DNA from 2 places in the Burkholderia sp. JP2-270 genome. Region 1 is predicted to be linked to the other one. Evidence: riboswitches for the same ligand, from Rfam matches in the RefSeq annotation. Region 1 holds a riboswitch; the other holds the start of a gene.
The links. Region 1 has a riboswitch for glycine ahead of gcvT (glycine cleavage system aminomethyltransferase GcvT). Riboswitches for the same ligand answer to the same signal wherever they lie in the genome.
Positions count from the first base shown of each region.

Region 2: linked by a shared signal. The riboswitch ahead of gcvH (glycine cleavage system protein GcvH) and the one ahead of gcvT (glycine cleavage system aminomethyltransferase GcvT) in region 1 are both predicted to bind glycine.

Region 1 covers NZ_CP029824.1:664,655-673,947, forward strand. The annotation lists gene DM992_RS03170 (oxidoreductase) at 1-1,020, shown strand, start outside; gene DM992_RS03175 (hypothetical protein) at 1,225-1,593, shown strand; glycine riboswitch at 1,716-1,819, shown strand; glycine riboswitch at 1,851-1,984, shown strand; gene gcvT (glycine cleavage system aminomethyltransferase GcvT) at 2,069-3,187, shown strand; gene gcvH (glycine cleavage system protein GcvH) at 3,305-3,685, shown strand; gene gcvP (aminomethyl-transferring glycine dehydrogenase) at 3,751-6,678, shown strand; gene DM992_RS03195 (alginate lyase family protein) at 6,830-7,966, shown strand; gene DM992_RS03200 (L-serine ammonia-lyase) at 7,998-9,293, shown strand, end outside.
Region 2 covers NZ_CP029826.1:587,962-597,254, forward strand. The annotation lists gene lipA (lipoyl synthase) at 1-607, opposite strand, end outside; gene gcvT (glycine cleavage system aminomethyltransferase GcvT) at 611-1,735, opposite strand; gene glyA (serine hydroxymethyltransferase) at 1,810-3,066, opposite strand; gene gcvP (aminomethyl-transferring glycine dehydrogenase) at 3,188-6,067, opposite strand; gene gcvH (glycine cleavage system protein GcvH) at 6,064-6,438, opposite strand; glycine riboswitch at 6,668-6,754, opposite strand; gene DM992_RS35370 (LysR family transcriptional regulator) at 6,949-7,872, opposite strand; gene speB (agmatinase) at 8,025-9,002, shown strand; gene DM992_RS35380 (aldehyde dehydrogenase family protein) at 9,114-9,293, shown strand, end outside.

The sequences.
Region 1 (9,293 bases):
TTCGGTTTCGCCGGCGCGACGTTCCATGCGCCCGTGATCGCCACGAGCGGCCGCACTGAAGTCGCCGCGATCGCGACGGGCCAGCCCGATCGCGCACAGGCCGCGTATCCGGGCGCACGCGTCGTCCCCGATCTCGACGCGCTGCTCGGCCTCGACGACATCGACTGCGTGGTGATCGCCACGCCGAACGACACGCACTTCACGCTCGCCCGCCAGGTGCTCGAAGCCGGCCGCCACGTCGTCGTCGACAAGCCCGTCACGCTCACGGCCGACGAAGCGCTCGCGCTCGCGCGGCTCGCGAACGCGCGCAGCCGCCTGTTCGCGCCGTTCCACAACCGCCGCTGGGACGGCGACTTCCTCACCGTGCGGCGCATCGTCGAATCCCGTGAACTCGGCCGGCTCACGTATTTCGCGTCGCACTTCGACCGCTTCCGGCCGACCCCGCGCACGCGCTGGCGCGAGGAGCCCGCACGCGGCGGCGGCCTGTTGCTCGACCTCGGCCCGCACCTGGTCGACCAGGCGCTCGCGCTGTTCGGGCTACCGGAAACGGTCAGCGCCACGGTCAAGACGCGCCGCGACAACGGCACGGCGCCCGATTTCGTGCACCTGCTGCTCGGCTATCCGGACAAGGACGTCGCGCTGCATGCGAGCGCGCTGTCGGCGATCGAGCCCGCGCGCTTCACGCTGCACGGCACGCGCGGCAGCTACCAGAAGTTCGGGCTCGATACGCAGGAAGACCAGTTGAAGGCCGGCCTGACGCCGGACCACGTCGAGTTCGGCGGCGGCAACCCGCCTGGCGTGCTGCGCGTGCTCGACGGCGAAGTCGAGGTCGAGCGGCCGGTGCCGACGCTCGACGGCCAGTACGCGGACTTCTACCGCGCGCTCGCCGCGTCGGTCCACGACGGCGCGCCGTTCCCGGTCACGCCGCAGGACGCCGTCGACGTGATGACGATCATCGAGCTAGCCGCGCAAAGCGAGCACGAAGGCCGCCGGGTACCGTTCGTGCGCCGCACCGTCTGACCGCTGCCGGCCGGGTCGATGCCGTCCCGGCCTCGGCCGCCACCCCGCGCCACGCCGTCCCCGGCAGCGGCCACGCGTCAGCCGCCGCGACGGCGCGGTCCCGAACATTCCGTTACAAATCGTGCGGGAACGAAAGTCAGCGGTCGCCCGGTCTGATGCGTTTCTCAAAAAGTCGATCCGACACCAAACCGTCAGGAGAATGTGATGCAACGGTTGATTCGCGCAGCGGCATGCTGCGTCCTGGTTTCCTCGCTCGCGGCCTGCATCGTGCAGCCGCAGCGGCCGGCCCGACAGGCGCCCCCGCCCCCGCCGCGGCCGAATCCGCAGGTCGTCGCGAACGATCGCCTGCTGGAGGTCCAGGGCCGGATCGACAACCTGCACCGCCGGATCGACGCGCGCGTCAACGGCGGCTACTACCCGCCGCCGTACGGCGCGCAGTTGCACCACCGGCTCGACGTGATCCGCCAGGAAGCGAGCGACATGTCGACCCAGCACAACGGCGGCCTGTCCGGCGACGAGCAGCGCGTGCTGAACCAGGAACTCGACACGGCCGCGCGCGCGATCGGCGAGTAATACCGGCCATGCCGGCGTCCGCCGGTGCCGGCAAAAGCGGCGGCGCTCCCGCACCGCCGCTTGTCGCGAAGCGACATTCTTTTGCTCAAATTGACAAGGCCCACCCGCTCGCGTACAGTCGCCCGCACGCGTCGGGAGAGCGTGTGACCGCGTTGCTGCAACGCCGGTCGCGCCGCCGAAGGGGCACACCCGCAAACTCTCAGGCAAAAGGACCGACCGCGTCGGGGAATCCCGTCCGCGCATTGCGCGGGCCGCACTCCCCGCACTCTGGAGAGCGGCAGTAGCCCGCTGCGCACATGCTGCGCGGGCAAGCTGCCCACCGAAGGGGCGCGCGCTCGCCGGGCTTTGCCCGCAGTGCAATCTCTCAGGTATCGAGGACAGAGGGGCATGTATCGGATCGCTCGCAGCCCGTCGGCCGCGGCGGTCGGCACATGGCCGTTCTGATCCGCGCGCAAGCGCCTTGCCTGAGGCCTCGATGACTGCACTGAATCACACCCCGCTCAACGCCGCGCACCGCGCGCTCAATGCCCGCATGGTCGATTTCGGCGGCTGGGACATGCCCGTCAACTACGGCTCGCAGATCGAAGAACACGAAGCCGTGCGCACCGACGCCGGCATGTTCGACGTGTCGCACATGTGCGTCGTCGATTTCACCGGCAGCCGCGTGCGCGCATTCTTCGAGCACGCGATCGCAAACAACGTCGGCAAGCTCAAGACGCCCGGCAAGGCGCTCTACTCGTGCCTGCTCAATCCGCAGGGCGGGGTCATCGACGACCTGATCGTCTATTACTTCACCGAAGAATTCTTCCGCGTCGTCGTCAACGCCGGCACCGCCGAGAAAGACATCGCGTGGTTCAACAAGCTCAACGAGCAAGGCGGCTACGGCCTCACGATCGCGCCGCGCCGCGATTTCGCGATCGTCGCCGTACAGGGCCCGAACGCCCGCGAAAAGGTCTGGACGACCGTGCCCGCCGCGCGTGCCGCGACGAGCGAGCTGAAGCCGTTCAACGCCGCGCAGGTCGCCGGCACGCCGTTCGGCGATCTCACCGTCGCGCGCACCGGCTATACCGGTGAAGACGGCTTCGAGGTGATCGTCCCGGCCGTGCACGTCGAAGCGCTGTGGAACGCACTGCAGCAAAACGGCGTGCGCCCGTGCGGGCTCGGCGCGCGCGACACGCTGCGCCTCGAGGCCGGCATGAACCTGTACGGCCAGGACATGGACGACACCGTCTCGCCGCTCGACGCGGGCCTCGCGTGGACGGTCGACCTCACCGCACCGCGCGACTTCGTCGGCCGCGCCGCGCTCGAGCGCGACGGCTCGCGCGCCGCGTTCGTCGGCCTGATCCTGCAGAAGGAAAACGGCAAGGCGGGCGGCGTGCTGCGCGCGCACCAGAAGGTCGTCACGCCGCACGGCGAAGGCGAGATCACGAGCGGCACGTTCTCGCCGTCGATGCAGGAATCGATCGCGTTCGCGCGCGTGCCGGCGGCCGTGCAGGTCGGCGACACGATCCAGGTGCAGATTCGCGACAAGCAACTGCCCGCGCGCGTGGTAAAACTGCCGTTCGTGCGCAACGGCAAGGTCCTCGCTGCGTAACGGCCGGGGGGCCTCCTCCCGGGAAGCCGGGAGATGGCGCCCGGCGCAAACCACATCCGGCGCGCCCCGGCGGCGCGCCAGCAGAACGAATCACACCCTTTTATCCAGGAGCATCCGATGAGCAACGTCCCGGCCGATCTGAAATACACCGAAGAACACGAGTGGATCCGCACCGAGGCAGACGGCACGCTGACGGTCGGCATCACCGATCACGCGCAGAGCACGCTCGGCGACATCGTCTTCCTCGAATTGCCCGAAGTCGGCAAGACCGTTTCGGCGGGCGACGCCGTCGGCGTCGTCGAATCGGTGAAGGCGGCATCCGACATCTACTCGCCGGTGTCCGGCGAGGTCGTCGCCGTCAATACGGAAGCTACCGACGCGCCGGAAGAAGTGAACAGCGACGCGTACGGCGTGTGGCTCTTCAAGATCAAGCTCGCGGCCGGCGCATCGACCGACAAGCTGATCGACGCTGCCGCCTACACCAAGCTGATCGACTAATTTCCTTACCCGAACCGCGCGGGGCCGGCCTGCCGCCCCGTCCCGCGCGGGACCAGAGTCACGCCATGAAGCTCGAACACCCGGACCGCCTGATGAACCGCACGCCCCTCTCGCTCGCCGCGCTCGAAACGCACGACGCGTTCGCCGAACGCCATATCGGCCCCGACGCCGCCAGCCAGCAGGCCATGCTCGACACGCTCGGCTTTGCGTCGCGCGCCGCCCTGATGGACGCCGTGATCCCGGCCTCGATCCGCCGCGCCGAAACGCTGCCGCTCGGCCCGTTCGCGCAGCCGAAGAGCGAGGCCGAAGCCCTCGCCGCGCTGCGGGTTCTCGCGGACAAGAACCAGGTGTTCCGCTCGTATATCGGCCAGGGTTACCACGACACGCACACGCCGGCGGTAATCCTGCGCAACGTGCTCGAAAACCCGGCGTGGTACACGGCCTACACGCCGTACCAGCCCGAAATTTCCCAGGGCCGCCTCGAGGCGCTCCTGAACTTCCAGCAGATGGTGGCCGACCTCACGGGCCTCGCGATCTCGAACGCGTCGCTGCTCGATGAAGCAACCGCCGCGGCCGAAGCGATGACGCTGCTGCAGCGCACCGGCAAGCCGGCATCGAACGTGTTCTACGTCGCCGACGACGTGCTGCCGCAGACGCTCGAAGTGATCCGCACGCGCGCGCTGCCGATCGGCATCGAGATCAAGACGGGCCCGGCCGCCGACGCGGCACAATCGAACGCGTTCGGCGTGCTGCTGCAATACCCGGGCGTGAACGGCGACGTGCGCGACTACCGCGCACTCACGGAAGCGATCCACGCGGCCGGCGGCCACGTGGTCGTCGCGGCGGACCTGCTTGCACTCACCGTGCTGACGCCGCCCGGCGAATGGGGCGCGGACGTCGCGATCGGCAACACGCAGCGCTTCGGCGTGCCGATGGGCTTCGGCGGCCCGCACGCCGCGTATCTCGCGGTGCGCGACGAATTCAAGCGCCAGATGCCGGGCCGCCTCGTCGGCGTGACGGTCGACGCGCAGGGCAAGCCCGCGCTGCGCCTTGCGCTGCAGACGCGCGAACAGCACATCCGCCGCGAGAAGGCGACGTCGAACGTGTGTACCGCGCAGGCGCTGCTCGCGATCATGGCCAGCATGTATGCGGTCTACCACGGCCCGCACGGGCTGAAGACGATCGCGCTGCGCGTGAACCGCATCGCGGCGCTGTTCGCCGCCGGCGTGAAGCAGCTCGGCTTCGCGACCGTCAACGACACGTTCTTCGACACGCTGACGATCGACACCGGCGCGCGCACCGCGCAGGTTCACGAATTCGCGAAGGGCAAGCGCATCAATCTGCGCCGCGTGAGCGACACGCAAGTCGGCGTGTCGGTCGACGAAACGACGACGCGCGACGACCTCGCCGATCTGCTCGACGTGTTCGCACAGGCCGCGGGCGGCACCGCGCCGGCCGTCGACGCGCTCGACGCAGGCCTCGCCGGCGTCGCCGCGCTGCCGGCCGGCCTCGAGCGCACGAGCGCGTACCTGACGCACCACGTGTTCAACCGCCACCATTCCGAAACCGAAATGCTGCGCTACCTGCGCAGCCTGTCGGACAAGGATCTCGCGCTCGACCGCTCGATGATCCCGCTCGGCTCGTGCACGATGAAGCTGAACGCGACGTCGGAAATGCTGCCCGTCACGTGGCCCGAGTTCGGCGGCATCCACCCGTTCGCGCCGGCCGACCAGACCGTCGGCTACCGCGAGATGATCGACCAGCTCGAGCAGATGCTCGTCGCGGCCACCGGCTACGCGGCCGTGTCGCTGCAGCCGAACGCGGGCTCGCAGGGCGAGTACGCGGGCCTGCTGATCATCCACGCCTACCACGCGTCGCGCGGCGAAGCCCACCGCGACGTGTGCCTGATCCCGGCGTCCGCGCACGGCACGAACCCGGCATCCGCGCACATGGCCGGCATGAAGGTCGTGGTCGTCGCGTGCGACGCGCAGGGCAACGTCGACATCGCCGACCTGAAGGCGAAGGCCGAGCAGCACTCGAAGGACCTCGCGGCGATCATGATCACGTATCCGTCGACGCACGGCGTGTTCGAGCAGAACGTCCGCGAGATCTGCGAGATCGTGCATGCGCACGGCGGCCAGGTGTACGTCGACGGCGCGAACATGAACGCGATGGTCGGCCTGACCGCGCCGGGCCAGTTCGGCGGCGACGTGTCGCACCTGAACCTGCACAAGACCTTCTGCATCCCGCACGGCGGCGGCGGCCCGGGCGTCGGCCCGGTCGCGGTCGGCGCGCACCTCGCGAAGTTCCTGCCGAACCAGCGTTCGACCGGCTACGCGCGCGACGAAAACGGCATCGGCGCGGTGTCGGCCGCCCCGTACGGCTCGGCGTCGATCCTGCCGATCTCGTGGATGTACATCGCGATGATGGGCGCGAAGAACCTGACCGCCGCGACGGAAACCGCGATCCTCAACGCGAACTACATCGCGAAGCGCCTCGCGCCGCACTACCCGGTGCTGTACTCGGGCCCGGGCGGGCTGGTCGCGCACGAATGCATTCTCGACCTGCGTCCGATCAAGGATTCGAGCGGCATCAGCGTCGACGACGTCGCGAAGCGCCTGATGGACTACGGCTTCCACGCGCCGACGATGAGCTTCCCGGTGCCGGGCACGCTGATGGTCGAGCCGACCGAATCGGAATCGCAGGAAGAACTCGACCGCTTCATCGCCGCGATGATCGCGATCCGCGAGGAAATCCGCGCGGTCGAGGAAGGCCGCGCCGACCGCGAGGACAACCCGCTGCGTCACGCACCGCACACGGCGGCCGTCGTCACCGCGAACGAATGGACGCACGCGTACTCGCGCGAGCAGGCTGCGTACCCGGTCGCGTCACTCGGCACGAACAAGTACTGGCCGCCGGTCGGCCGCGCGGACAACGCGTACGGCGACCGCAACCTGTTCTGCTCGTGCGTGCCGATGTCGGAGTACGCATAACGCGCGCCAGGCCCCGAGCCGTCCGATGGTGATCGCACCGCACGCAACTCCGTGTTGCGTGCGGTTTTTGCGTTCGCCGCCCGGACCGGTGCGCGTTCGTCCGCCAATCCGGCTAACATCACACGCGATCCAGCCAATGAAGGAGTTCCGCATGGTGCGTCCGATGTTTCCGGGCCATGGTGAAATGCAGAGCCGGCCGCGCGCGCGCCGGTTCGTGCCGATGCTCGTCGCGTCGCTGTCGTTTGCCGCCGCCGGTCTCGGCGCGGCCGGCAGCGCGCACGCGGCGATGAATTTCTGCGCGGCGCCGGCACTGCAGGCGAGCGAGACGACGCAGGCCGAGCCGGGCGTGCAGGCGCTGATCCGCAGCGTCGACGCGCGCATCGGCGAGCAGCCGAAGGCGATGCCGCGCGTGCACACCGAGGGCACGCTGCCGCACGAAGGCATCTACGACCAGAGCGCCGCCGCGCTGAAGGACATGGACCTGATGCGCGACGCGGCGCTCGCGTGGCGCGTGACGAACGCGCCGCGCTACCTGCAGCTCGTCGACCGCTTCCTGTCCGCGTGGGTCGCGACCTACCAGCCGAGCTTCAACCCGATCGACGAGACGCGCTTCGAAAGCCTGATCGTCGCGTACGACATGACCGCGAGCGCGCTGCCGGTGAAGACCCGCAACGCGACGGCCGCGTTCATCGCGAAGCTCGGCGCCGGCTATGTCGCACAGATCGACGCGCAGAAGCGCCCGCTCACCGGCACCTGGCGCAACAACTGGCAGAGCCATCGGATCAAGCTGATCGCGCTGTCCGCGTTCACGCTCGGCGACCGCAGGATGATGAACGCCGCGCAGCGGCTGTTCGTCGAGCACCTCGCCGACAACATCGGCCCGGACGGCAAGACGTGGGACTTCGAGGAACGCGATGCGCTGCACTATGCGGTGTACGACCTGCAGCCGCTGGTGACGGCCGCGCTCGCCGCGCGCCGCTTCAACCGCAACTGGCTGCGCGAGCGCGGCGCGAACGGCGCGACGCTCGCGGCCGCGCTCGACTGGCTCGTGCCGTACGCGCTCGGCGAGAAGACCCACGAGGAATTCGTGAATTCGCCGGTGCCGTTCGACGCGAAGCGCCGCGAGGCCGGCCTGCCGGGCTACACGGGGCAGTGGGACCCGAAAAACGCCACCGAACTCTTTCATCTGGCCGCGCGGCTGGACGGGCGCTATGCCCGCGTCGCGCAGCAGCTTTCCCCGACACCGCCCGCATGGCTCGCCGCGTGCCTGCCATTGCAGGCGCGCTAGCACTACTCTTATAAGCAAGGCAGGTATCGAAATGGCAGTCAGCGTGTTTGACCTCTTCAAGATCGGCATCGGTCCGTCCAGTTCGCATACGGTCGGACCGATGCGTGCGGCGCTGATGTTCGTCCAGGGCCTCGAGCGCGACGGGCAGCTCGATGCGACGGCCCACGTGAAGGTCGAGCTGTACGGCTCGCTCGGCGCCACCGGCAAGGGCCACGGCACCGACCGCGGCGTGATGCTCGGCTTGCTCGGCGACGCGCCCGACACCGTCGATCCCGACACGATCGACGCGCGGCTGGAAGACGTCCGCAAGTCGAAGAAGCTCGCGCTGCTCGGCACGCATCCGGTGCCGTTCGTGCTGAAGGAGAACATCGCGTTCTACCGCCAGGCGCTGCCCGAGCACCCGAACGGGATGAAGCTGCGCGCGTCCGACGCGAACGGCGCGGTGCTGGTCGAGCGCACGTACCTGTCGGTCGGCGGCGGCTTCGTCGTGACGGCCGGTGCGCCGAACACGAAGGTGCTGAGCGCGGCCGAGCAGATGACGCACCCGTTCCGCACCGGCGCGGAGCTGCTCGCGCTGACCGAATCGACCGGCAAGTCGATCGCGCAGCTGATGTGGGAAAACGAGCGCGCGTGGCACACCGGGGAAGAAACGCGCGACGGGCTGCTGAAGATCTGGGCCGTGATGCAGTCGTGCGTGTCGCGCGGCTGCGGGATTGGCAACCCCGATGCCGACGGCAACCTGCCCGGCCCGTTCCAGGTCAAGCGCCGCGCGCCGCAGCTGTACCGCACGCTGACGGGAAGCCCGGAGCGCGCGCTGCAGGACCCGCTGTCGATGATCGACTGGATCAACCTGTACGCGATCGCGGTCAACGAGGAAAACGCGGCCGGCGGCCGTGTCGTCACCGCGCCGACCAACGGCGCGGCCGGCATCATCCCGGCCGTCCTTCACTACTACACGCGCTTCACGCCCGGTGCGAACGAACAGGGCGTGATCGACTTCCTGCTGACCGCCGCCGCGATCGGCATTCTCTACAAGCTCAACGCGTCGATCTCGGGCGCGGAAGTCGGCTGCCAGGGTGAAGTGGGCGTTGCATGCTCGATGGCGGCCGGCGCGCTCGCGGCCGTGCTCGGCGGCACGCCGCAGCAGGTCGAGAACGCGGCCGAGATCGGCATGGAGCACAACCTCGGCCTCACCTGCGATCCGGTCGGCGGGATGGTGCAGATCCCGTGCATCGAGCGCAACGCGATGGCGTCGGTGAAGGCCGTCAACGCGGCGCGCATGGCGCTGCGCGGCGACGGCTCGCACTACGTGTCGCTCGACTCGGTG
Region 2 (9,293 bases), on a different replicon from region 1:
GCGGCACGGTTTCCAGATTGTGGTTGAACACGTCCGGCGCAGAGGCGGTGAGCAGGTTCAATGCGACGTCGAGCCGCCCGCGGAAATCCGGCGTCAGCGCTTCTATCCTGAGTTGCGGATTGTCCCGTCGTGCCGCTCGAATACAGGCTGCGAAGTGCGCGGCGCCGCCATCGCGCAAGTCGTCGCGATCCACCGACGTGATCACGACGTACTTGAGCCGCATCGCAGCGATGGTTTCGGCTAGCCGCGCGGGCTCGTCCGGATCGAGCGGATTCGGGCGACCATGACCGACATCGCAGAACGGGCAGCGCCGCGTGCAGATGTCGCCCATGATCATGAAGGTTGCCGTCCCGTGACTGAAGCACTCGCCGAGGTTGGGACAACTGGCTTCTTCGCAAACCGTGTGGAGTTTCTGTTCGCGCAGGACCTTCTTGAGCGCCATGACCTCGGGCGAGCCGGGAAAGGCCGCACGAATCCATTCCGGCTTGCGCAACATGCCTGCGGGCTCGGTGGCGACGATCTTCACGGGGATGCGCGCCATCTTTTCGGCAGCGGAGAGCTTGGTTCCGGCGGCCATCGATGCAGGGCGGGTTGCCGTGTTTGTCATGGCTCAGCCCCGATAGTATCGTTGCGGAACGAACGGGGCCCTGGCCACTTCCATCCGGACCGGTTTGCCGCGAACGATCGCGTTCAGCGTCGTGCCGAGTGCCGCGCAACGGGTGGCGACATATCCTATGGCCACCGGGCCGCCGCAAGTCGGGCCGAACCCGCCGCTCGTGACCTTGCCGACCGTCCGGCCGTCGAGATCGGTGATCTCGGCACCTTCACGCACCGGCACCTTGTCGTTCACGACGAAGCCGACGCGCTTCCTTTGCACTCCGTCGGCGAGTTGCCGCGCGACGATGTCTGCGCCCGGGTACCCGCCGGCGCGCGCACCATCCGGGCGGCGCACTTTGGAGATGGCCCACAGCAGGCTGCCTTCGATCGGCGTGGTGCCGCTATCGATGTCGTGGCCGTAGAGGCACAGGCCGGCTTCGAGACGAAGCGAGTCGCGTGCGCCGAGGCCGATCGGCTCGACCTCGGGATCGGCGAGCAGCAGGCGCGCCAGCGCTTGCGCACGGTCGGCCGGTACCGAGATCTCGTAACCGTCCTCGCCCGTGTAGCCGGAGCGGCTGACATAACATTGCGCACCGGCCAGTTCGATACGGGTGCTTTGCATGAAGGTCAGTTCAGCCAGCGCGGGAGCGAGGCGGCCCAGCACCGATGCGGCGGCCGGCCCCTGCAGCGCCAGCAACGCCCGGTCGGTCAGTTCGGCGACGTCGCAACGATGGCCTATCCCGTTCTTCAGATGGCTGACGTCCTGCGCCTTGCAGGCGGCGTTGACGACCACGTACAACTCGTCGTGACCGAAGCGGGTGATCATCAGGTCGTCGAGAATGCCGCCTTGCTCGTTCGTGAACAGCGCGTAACGCTGCATGCCCGCCGGGAGATCGATGACGTCGATCGGTACGAGCGTTTCGAGCGCGGCAGCGGCATCCGCGCCAGACAGCCTGACCTGGCCCATGTGCGAGACGTCGAACAGGCCTGCCTTGTCGCGCGTATGCAGATGCTCTTTCAATACGCCGAGCGGATATTGCACGGGCATCTCGTAACCGGCGAACGGAACCATCTTCGCCCCGAGTTCGAGGTGCAGCGCGTGGAGTGGGGTACGGGAAAGTTGGGTGGTCATCGTCATTCCTGAACATTTGCTATGCCCCCGGGCCATCGATGTTGCCCGGGGGAGCGGCTACGCGATGGTTTCGGAGATCGCTACTTGCCGTATACCGGGAATGCACTACACAGTTCGGCGACTTGCCGCTTGACGCGCTCGACGACCGACGGGTTCTCCATGTCGGCCAGGATGTCGCAGATCCAGCCGGCTACCGCGCGGGATTCGGTTTCCCTGAAACCGCGGCTCGTGATGGCCGGTGTGCCGATGCGGATCCCGCTGGTGACGAACGGGCTCTGCGGATCGTTCGGCACCGCGTTCTTGTTCACGGTAATGTGCGCGCTGCCCAGCGCCGCATCGGCAGCCTTGCCCGTCAGCGCCTGACGAATCAGGCTCACGAGGAACAGGTGGTTGTCCGTCCCTCCGGAGATGATGTCGTAGCCGCGCTCGACGAACACGGCGGCCATCGCGCGGGCATTGGCCAGCACCTGCTGCTGATAAGCCTTGAATTCGGGCGACAGTGCTTCCTTGAACGCGACGGCCTTCGCGGCAATCACGTGCATCAGCGGGCCGCCCTGGATGCCGGGGAAAACGATCGAGTTGAGCTTTTTCTCTATCTCCGGGTTCGCGCGAGCGAGGATCAGGCCGCCGCGCGGGCCGCGCAGCGTCTTGTGGGTCGTCGTGGTCACCACGTCGGCGTGGGGCAGCGGGTTCGGATACAGGCCGGCCGCGACGAGGCCGGCCACGTGAGCCATGTCGACGAACAGGTACGCGCCCACCGCGTAGGCGATCTGGCGGAAGCGGGCCCAGTCCACCACGCGCGAGTACGCGGAGAAGCCGGCCATGATCAGCTTCGGCTTGTGCTCCCGGGCCAGTGCCTCGACCTGGTCGTAGTCGATCTCGCCGGTTTCGACGTTCAGTCCGTATTGCACGGCCCGGTAGAGCTTGCCCGAGAAGTTCACGTGCGCGCCATGCGTCAGGTGGCCGCCGTGCGCGAGGCTCATGCCGAGTATCGTGTCGTGCGGCTCGAGCAGCGCCATGTAGACGGCGGCGTTCGCCTGGCTGCCGGAGTGCGGCTGCACGTTCGCGTAGTCTGCGCCGAACAGTGCCTTCGCGCGGTCGATCGCCAGTTGCTCCGCGACGTCGACGAATTCGCAGCCGCCGAAGTACCGCTTGCCCGGATAACCTTCCGCGTACTTGTTGGTCAGCACCGAGCCCTGCGCCTGCATCACGCGCGGGCTCGTGTAGTTTTCCGAGGCGATGAGTTCGATATGGTCTTCCTGGCGAATGCGCTCGCGCTCCATCGCCGTCCACAGTTCATCGTCGTAACCTTCGATTTTCATGTCTTTGCCGAACATTCGTCTTTCTCCTGGCGCCGGAGCCGCGTGGCCGTGCGCAACACCCGGCCGGGTGTTGGCGCATGCGCGTCTCCTGCGCATCTGTATGGGTTGAGTGCGGTAGTCGCGGGCGTTGCTCGTTTTATGACTGATACGCGTCGATCGGCGGGCACGAGCACACCAGGTTGCGGTCGCCGTACACGTTGTCGACGCGCGAAACCGGCGGCCAGTACTTGGCCGAAGCCATCTTCGCGACGCCATGCGGATAGACCGCCTGCTCGCGCGAATACGCGTGACGCCAGTCGCCGACGAGTTCATCCGCCGTGTGCGGCGCGTGTTTCAGCGGATTGTCGTTCGCGTCCAGCGTGCCGGCTTCCACCGCCGCAATTTCGGCGCGGATCGCGATCATCGCGTCGATGAACCGGTCGAGTTCCGCCTTCGATTCCGACTCGGTCGGCTCGATCATCAGCGTGCCCGCCACCGGAAAGCTCATCGTCGGTGCGTGAAATCCGAAGTCGATCAGGCGTTTTGCGACGTCGTCGACGCTGATGCCGCTGCTGTCCTTCAGCGGCCGCAGGTCGATGATGCATTCGTGCGCGACGCGTCCGTTCGGGCCTGCATAGAGGATCGGATAGTGCGGCGCGAGGCGGCTGGCGATGTAGTTCGCGTTGAGGATCGCCGTCTCGGTCGCGCGCTTGAGCCCGCCGGACCCCATCAGCGTGATGTAGGTCCACGTGATCGGCAGGATGCCCGCGCTGCCGAGCGGGGCCGCGGACACCGCGCCGATGCCGGGCACGCGGCCTTCCCGGTGGCCGGGCAGGAACGGCTTCAGATGGGACTTCACGCCGATCGGGCCGACGCCCGGCCCGCCGCCGCCGTGCGGGATGCAGAAGGTCTTGTGCAGGTTCAGGTGGGACACGTCGCCGCCGAACGCGCCGGGCTGCGCGAGGCCGACCAGCGCGTTCATGTTCGCGCCGTCGATGTATACCTGGCCGCCGTGCGCGTGGACGATGTCGCATGCATCGCGCACGCGCGCCTCGAACACGCCGTGCGTCGACGGATAGGTGATCATGATCGCGGCCAGTCTGGTGCTGTACTGGACGGCCCTGGCGGCGAGGTCGTCGATGTCGACGTTGCCCGCGTCGTCGCATTTGACGACGATGACCTGCATGCCGACCATCTGCGCCGAGGCGGGGTTGGTGCCGTGCGCCGACGACGGAATCAGGCAGACGTCGCGCTGCGCTTCACCGCGGCTCGCGTGATACGCGCGGATTGCGAGCAGGCCCGCGTATTCGCCTTGCGAGCCGGCGTTCGGCTGCAGCGACACCGCGTCGTATCCGGTGATCGTGCACAGCATCGCTTCGAGTTCCTGCGCGAGCGCGCGATAGCCGTCGGCCTGTTCGGCCGGCGCGAACGGGTGCAGCTTCGCGAACGCGGGCCACGTGATCGGCATCATTTCCACGGTGGCGTTCAGCTTCATCGTGCAACTGCCGAGCGGAATCATCGTGCGGTCGAGCGCGAGATCCTGATCGGCGAGCCGGCGCAGGTAGCGCAACATCTGCGTTTCCGAATGGTGGCTGTTGAACGCAGGATGCGCGAGAAACGCGCTGCGGCGCAGCAGCGGAGCGGGCAGCGCGTCGGCGGTGGCCGCTTCCACGACCGCGAAATCGGGAACGGCCCTGCCGTTCGAGAAGATCGACCAGAGCATGACCACGTCGTCGGGCGTGGTCGTCTCGTCGAGTGCGATGCCGACCTGCCGGTCGCTGATCGCGCGCAGGTTGACGCGGTGCGCGTTCGCCGCCGCATGCACGGCATCCGTATGGCCGCCGCTGTTGACCGTGACGGTATCGAAGCAGTACTCGGTCGGCACGGCATGGCCGAGCTGACGCAGCCCCGCAGCCAGCGTCGCCGTGAGGCGGTGGACGCGGCGCGCGATCGTGGCCAGGCCAAGCGGGCCGTGGTAGGCCGCATAGAAGCCGGCGATATTGGCGAGCAGCACCTGCGCCGTGCAGATGTTGCTGGTGGCCTTCTCGCGCCGGATGTGCTGCTCGCGTGTCTGCATCGCGAGGCGCAGCGCCGGGCGGCCGTGCGAGTCGACCGATACGCCGACCAGCCGCCCCGGCATCGTGCGCTTGAACGCATCGCGTGTGGCGAAATAGCCGGCATGCGGGCCGCCGTAGCCGAGCGGCACGCCGAAGCGCTGCGTGGTGCCGATCGCGACGTCGGCGCCGAATTCGCCCGGCGGCACGAGCAGCGTCAGCGCGAGCAGGTCGGCGGCGACCACGGCCATCGCGCCGTTGGCGTGCAGGGTTTCGACGACGCTCCGGTAATCGTGGATGTCGCCGAAGGTGCCCGGGTATTGCAGAAGCGCGGCGAAACAGCCGACGCCGGCCAGATCGCGGCGCGGATCGCCGACGACGACCTCGATGCCGATCGGCTCCGCACGCGTGCGGATGATCTCGATCGTTTGCGGGTGACAGTCGCGTGCGACGAAGAACACGCGGCTGTCCGACTTCGCCAGGCGCTGGCAGAACGTCATCGCTTCGGCGGCGGCCGTGCCTTCGTCGAGCATCGACGCATTGGCGATTTCGAGGCCGGTCAGATCGGCGATCATCGTCTGGAAGTTGAGCAGCGCTTCCAGGCGGCCTTGCGAGATTTCCGGCTGGTACGGCGTGTAGGCCGTGTACCAGGCCGGATTTTCCAGCACGTTGCGCTGGATCACCGGCGGGGTGTGGGTGTCGTGGTATCCCATGCCGATGAAGGACCGGAACACCTGGTTGCGGCTCGCCAGCGCGGCCAGCCTGTTCAGGGCCTCGGCCTCGGTGCAGCTCGCGGGCAGCGCGAGCGGCGCATCGCTGCGGATCGTTGCCGGCACCACCTGCTTCATCAGTTCGTCGACGCAATCCACGCCGAGCTCGGCCAGCATCGCTGCCTGCTCGTCAGCGTCGGGGCCGATGTGGCGGCGGACGAACAGCTCGCGCTGCGCGACGGAATCGAAAGCGCTCATGGTCGTCTCCGTCATTCGCCGATATACGCGCGATACGCGGCGGCGTCCATCAACCCGGCCAGCTGGTCCGGGCGGTCGACACGCATCCTGAAGAACCAGCCGGCGCTTTCCGCCGATTCGTTTACGAGGCTCGGCGTGTCGCCAAGGGCGGCGTTCGTCGCCAGCACGGTGCCGGATACCGGCATCTTGATCTCGCCGGCGGCCTTGACCGACTCGACGGTGGCGGCCTCGTCGTGCTGCGCAAAGGCCGCGCCTTCGCCCGGCAGCGCGACATAGACCAGATCGCCCAGCTGCGACTGCGCATGATCGGTGATGCCGACCGTTGCGCTGCCATCGTCTTCCAGACGCAGCCATTCGTGGGATTCGGTGTACCTGACCTCGCTCATGTGCTCTCTTCCTGACAGGGTTGCGTTGAGTGAAACGGCAAACGCAAGCCGGAAGTGCAATGGCGGGGGGATGATCGATGTGTCGGCATCCGGACCTGACAGGGGCATTCCAGGCTGCGTGCCTGATGCCCCCTCTGTCCATTTGCCTGAGAGATTGCGCGACCCGACGGGACGCTTCTCCTTCGGCGAGGCTTGGTCGGCGACCAGAGGCCTACTCTCCAGAGCGCTAGTCGATGCGTCAGTCCTTTTGCCTGAGAGTTTCTGGGGCGATTCCCCTTCGGCGCCGCCGGGTGGCGGTCTCTCCTGACACATCCCTGTAGCTGGCGACAATCTAGTCGCACGCGTGCCGCGCTGTCAACACTCCATTCGAACCCGGCGCATGCGGCACACGGATGCCGATGCGCGGCGCGGGCATCACGACGACGATGAAATGCGTTGCGCGACAACGCTTTGCGGCGATCGCGGCGAGCCGATACTTCGGTGGAGTCCGAAATGAATATCCGATGCCGACTATCTGTCCGCTGACGGGGCGTGGCGCTTCACATGCGCCATCAGATCGTCGACGAATGCGCGCAGCACGGTCGGCTGCGCGGCGCCGCGCCGCGTAATCGACGAGAACGGCCAGGTCGACGTCAGCTGTTCCGATGCGATCTGGCGCATCTGGCCGGCGTCGACCCATTGCTTCGCGTAGTGCGTGGGCAGAAAGCCGAGATAGGCGCCCGTCAGGATCAGGATCGCTTGCGCTTCGACGTTGTCGACGGTCGCAGCGGCGCTGCCGCTTTCGAGCAGCTGCAGATCGCGCTGTTGCAGAAACGCGCGGGCGACCACCTGGCTTTGCCGGATGCGATCGATCAGCGCATCGCCGGTGGCGTCGCTCGAAAAGAGCGGGTGATAACGACTGCAGTAAAGCCCGTCGGGTTCCTCGTACAAATGCGTATAGGACAGGCCGGCGACGGTGAGCGGAAAGTGCCCGATCGCGATGTGCAACCGCCCGTCCAGCACGCGCTCCTCGAGTTCGGCCGGCGTGCCGATGTAGATGTCGAGCTGGACGTCGTGGCCGCGCGACACGAACTGGCGCAGCGCGCGCGGCAGCACGCTGTCGGTGTCGGTGACGGTGTTGTCGATGATGCCGAGATGGAGCTTGCCCGAGATGCGTTGCTTGAGCGCATGGGTGTCCATGCAGAACGCCTCGACCGCGAGCGACAGGCGCTGCGCGGATTCGTAGGTCGCGACGCCGTGTTCCGTCAGACGAAAGCCGCTGCGCCCGCGCTCGCACAACTTGACGCCCAGGCGCGTTTCGAGGCTCGTCATCTGCTCGCTGATGGTCGACTGGCTCACGTTCAGTGCCGCCTGCGCGGCGGAGAAGCCGCCGCATTTCACGATGGTCATGAAAATCCTGAGCAGCTTCAGGTCGACGTCCTGCAATTGTTTCATGTCTCGCTCCGTTCATTGCATCGGAAATGTCGATATGAACATCGGATGCTTTCTATTTTTCCGGTGAAAATTTTTGCCCATAGTGGCTGCAAAGGCAAGCGCACGGACCACCGTGCGGATGAAAACAGATCCATCGATTGGAGACGGAGACAATGCAGAGCAACAGCTATGAGCAAGGCAGGCTGAACCTGCCGTTCGTCGGTCACTGCACCTTCGCGAAAGCGCCGGTGTGCCTCGACTGGGAACACATCGACGCGGATGTCGCGATCCTCGGCGCACCGAACGACATGGGCACCCAGTGGCGTTCCGGCGCGCGTTTCGGCCCGCGCGGCATTCGCGAGGCGTCGACGCTGTTTTCGTTCGGGCACGCGGGCGCCTACGATCACGAGGACGACGCGCTGTACCTGACCGAGGATCAGGTTCGCATGGTGGACGTCGGCGATGCGGACATCGTGCATACCGACATGGTCTCGAGCAACGCCAACATCGAACTGGCCGTGCGCAAGATTCTCGCCGCCGGTGCGATGCCGGTGGTGCTCGGCGGAGATCACTCCGTGCATGCGCCGGTGATCAAGGCGTTCGAGGGCCGCGGGCCGATTCACATCGTGCATTTCGATGCGCACCTCGACTTCGTCGACGAGCGCCACGGCGTGCGATACGGCCACGGCAATCCGCTGCGCCGTGCGTCGGAGATGGATCATATCGCCGGCATGACGCAGCTCGGCATCCGCAACGTATCGTCGTCCAACCGCAGCGACTACGACGCGGCGCGTGCGGCGGGCTCCAACATCCTGTCGGTACGCGACGTCCGGCGCCTCGGCACCGAAGGCGTGCTCGAGCAGATTCCGCAGGGCTGCGCGTACTACATCACGATCGACATCGACGGATTCGATCCGTCGATCGCGCCGGGCACGGGCACCCCGAGTCACGGTGGCTTCCAGTACTACGAAGTGCTCGAGATCATCCAGGCGCTCGCGAAGCGCAGCCGCGGCAACATCATCGGCGTGGACCTGGTGGAAGTGGCGCCGGCTTACGACCCGACCGGCACGACGTCGATCCTCGCCGCGCAGTTGCTGTTGAACAGCATCGGCTTCATTTTCCACGCGCGCAGCCTCGCGAAGGGACGCTGAGCGTTCGTATCCGGAACCGGGGCCGACGTCCCGGAGCACGTCCGAAGTCATCACCGCACGGCCCGGCGAACCTCGTCGCGAGGGCCCGGCAGGCTATCAAGGAAGAGCAAAATGGATGCCGTAGTCGCGCAATATCTCGATCGCCATGGCGTTTCCCAGGCGACCCGCAGCTTTCTGGCCACGCCGATGAAGATGTTCATCGGCGGAGAATGGGTAGACGGCAGCGATGGCCAGTTCAGCAACGTGACCGAGCCCTCGACCGAAGGCGTCATCACGCAGATTCCGTTTGCG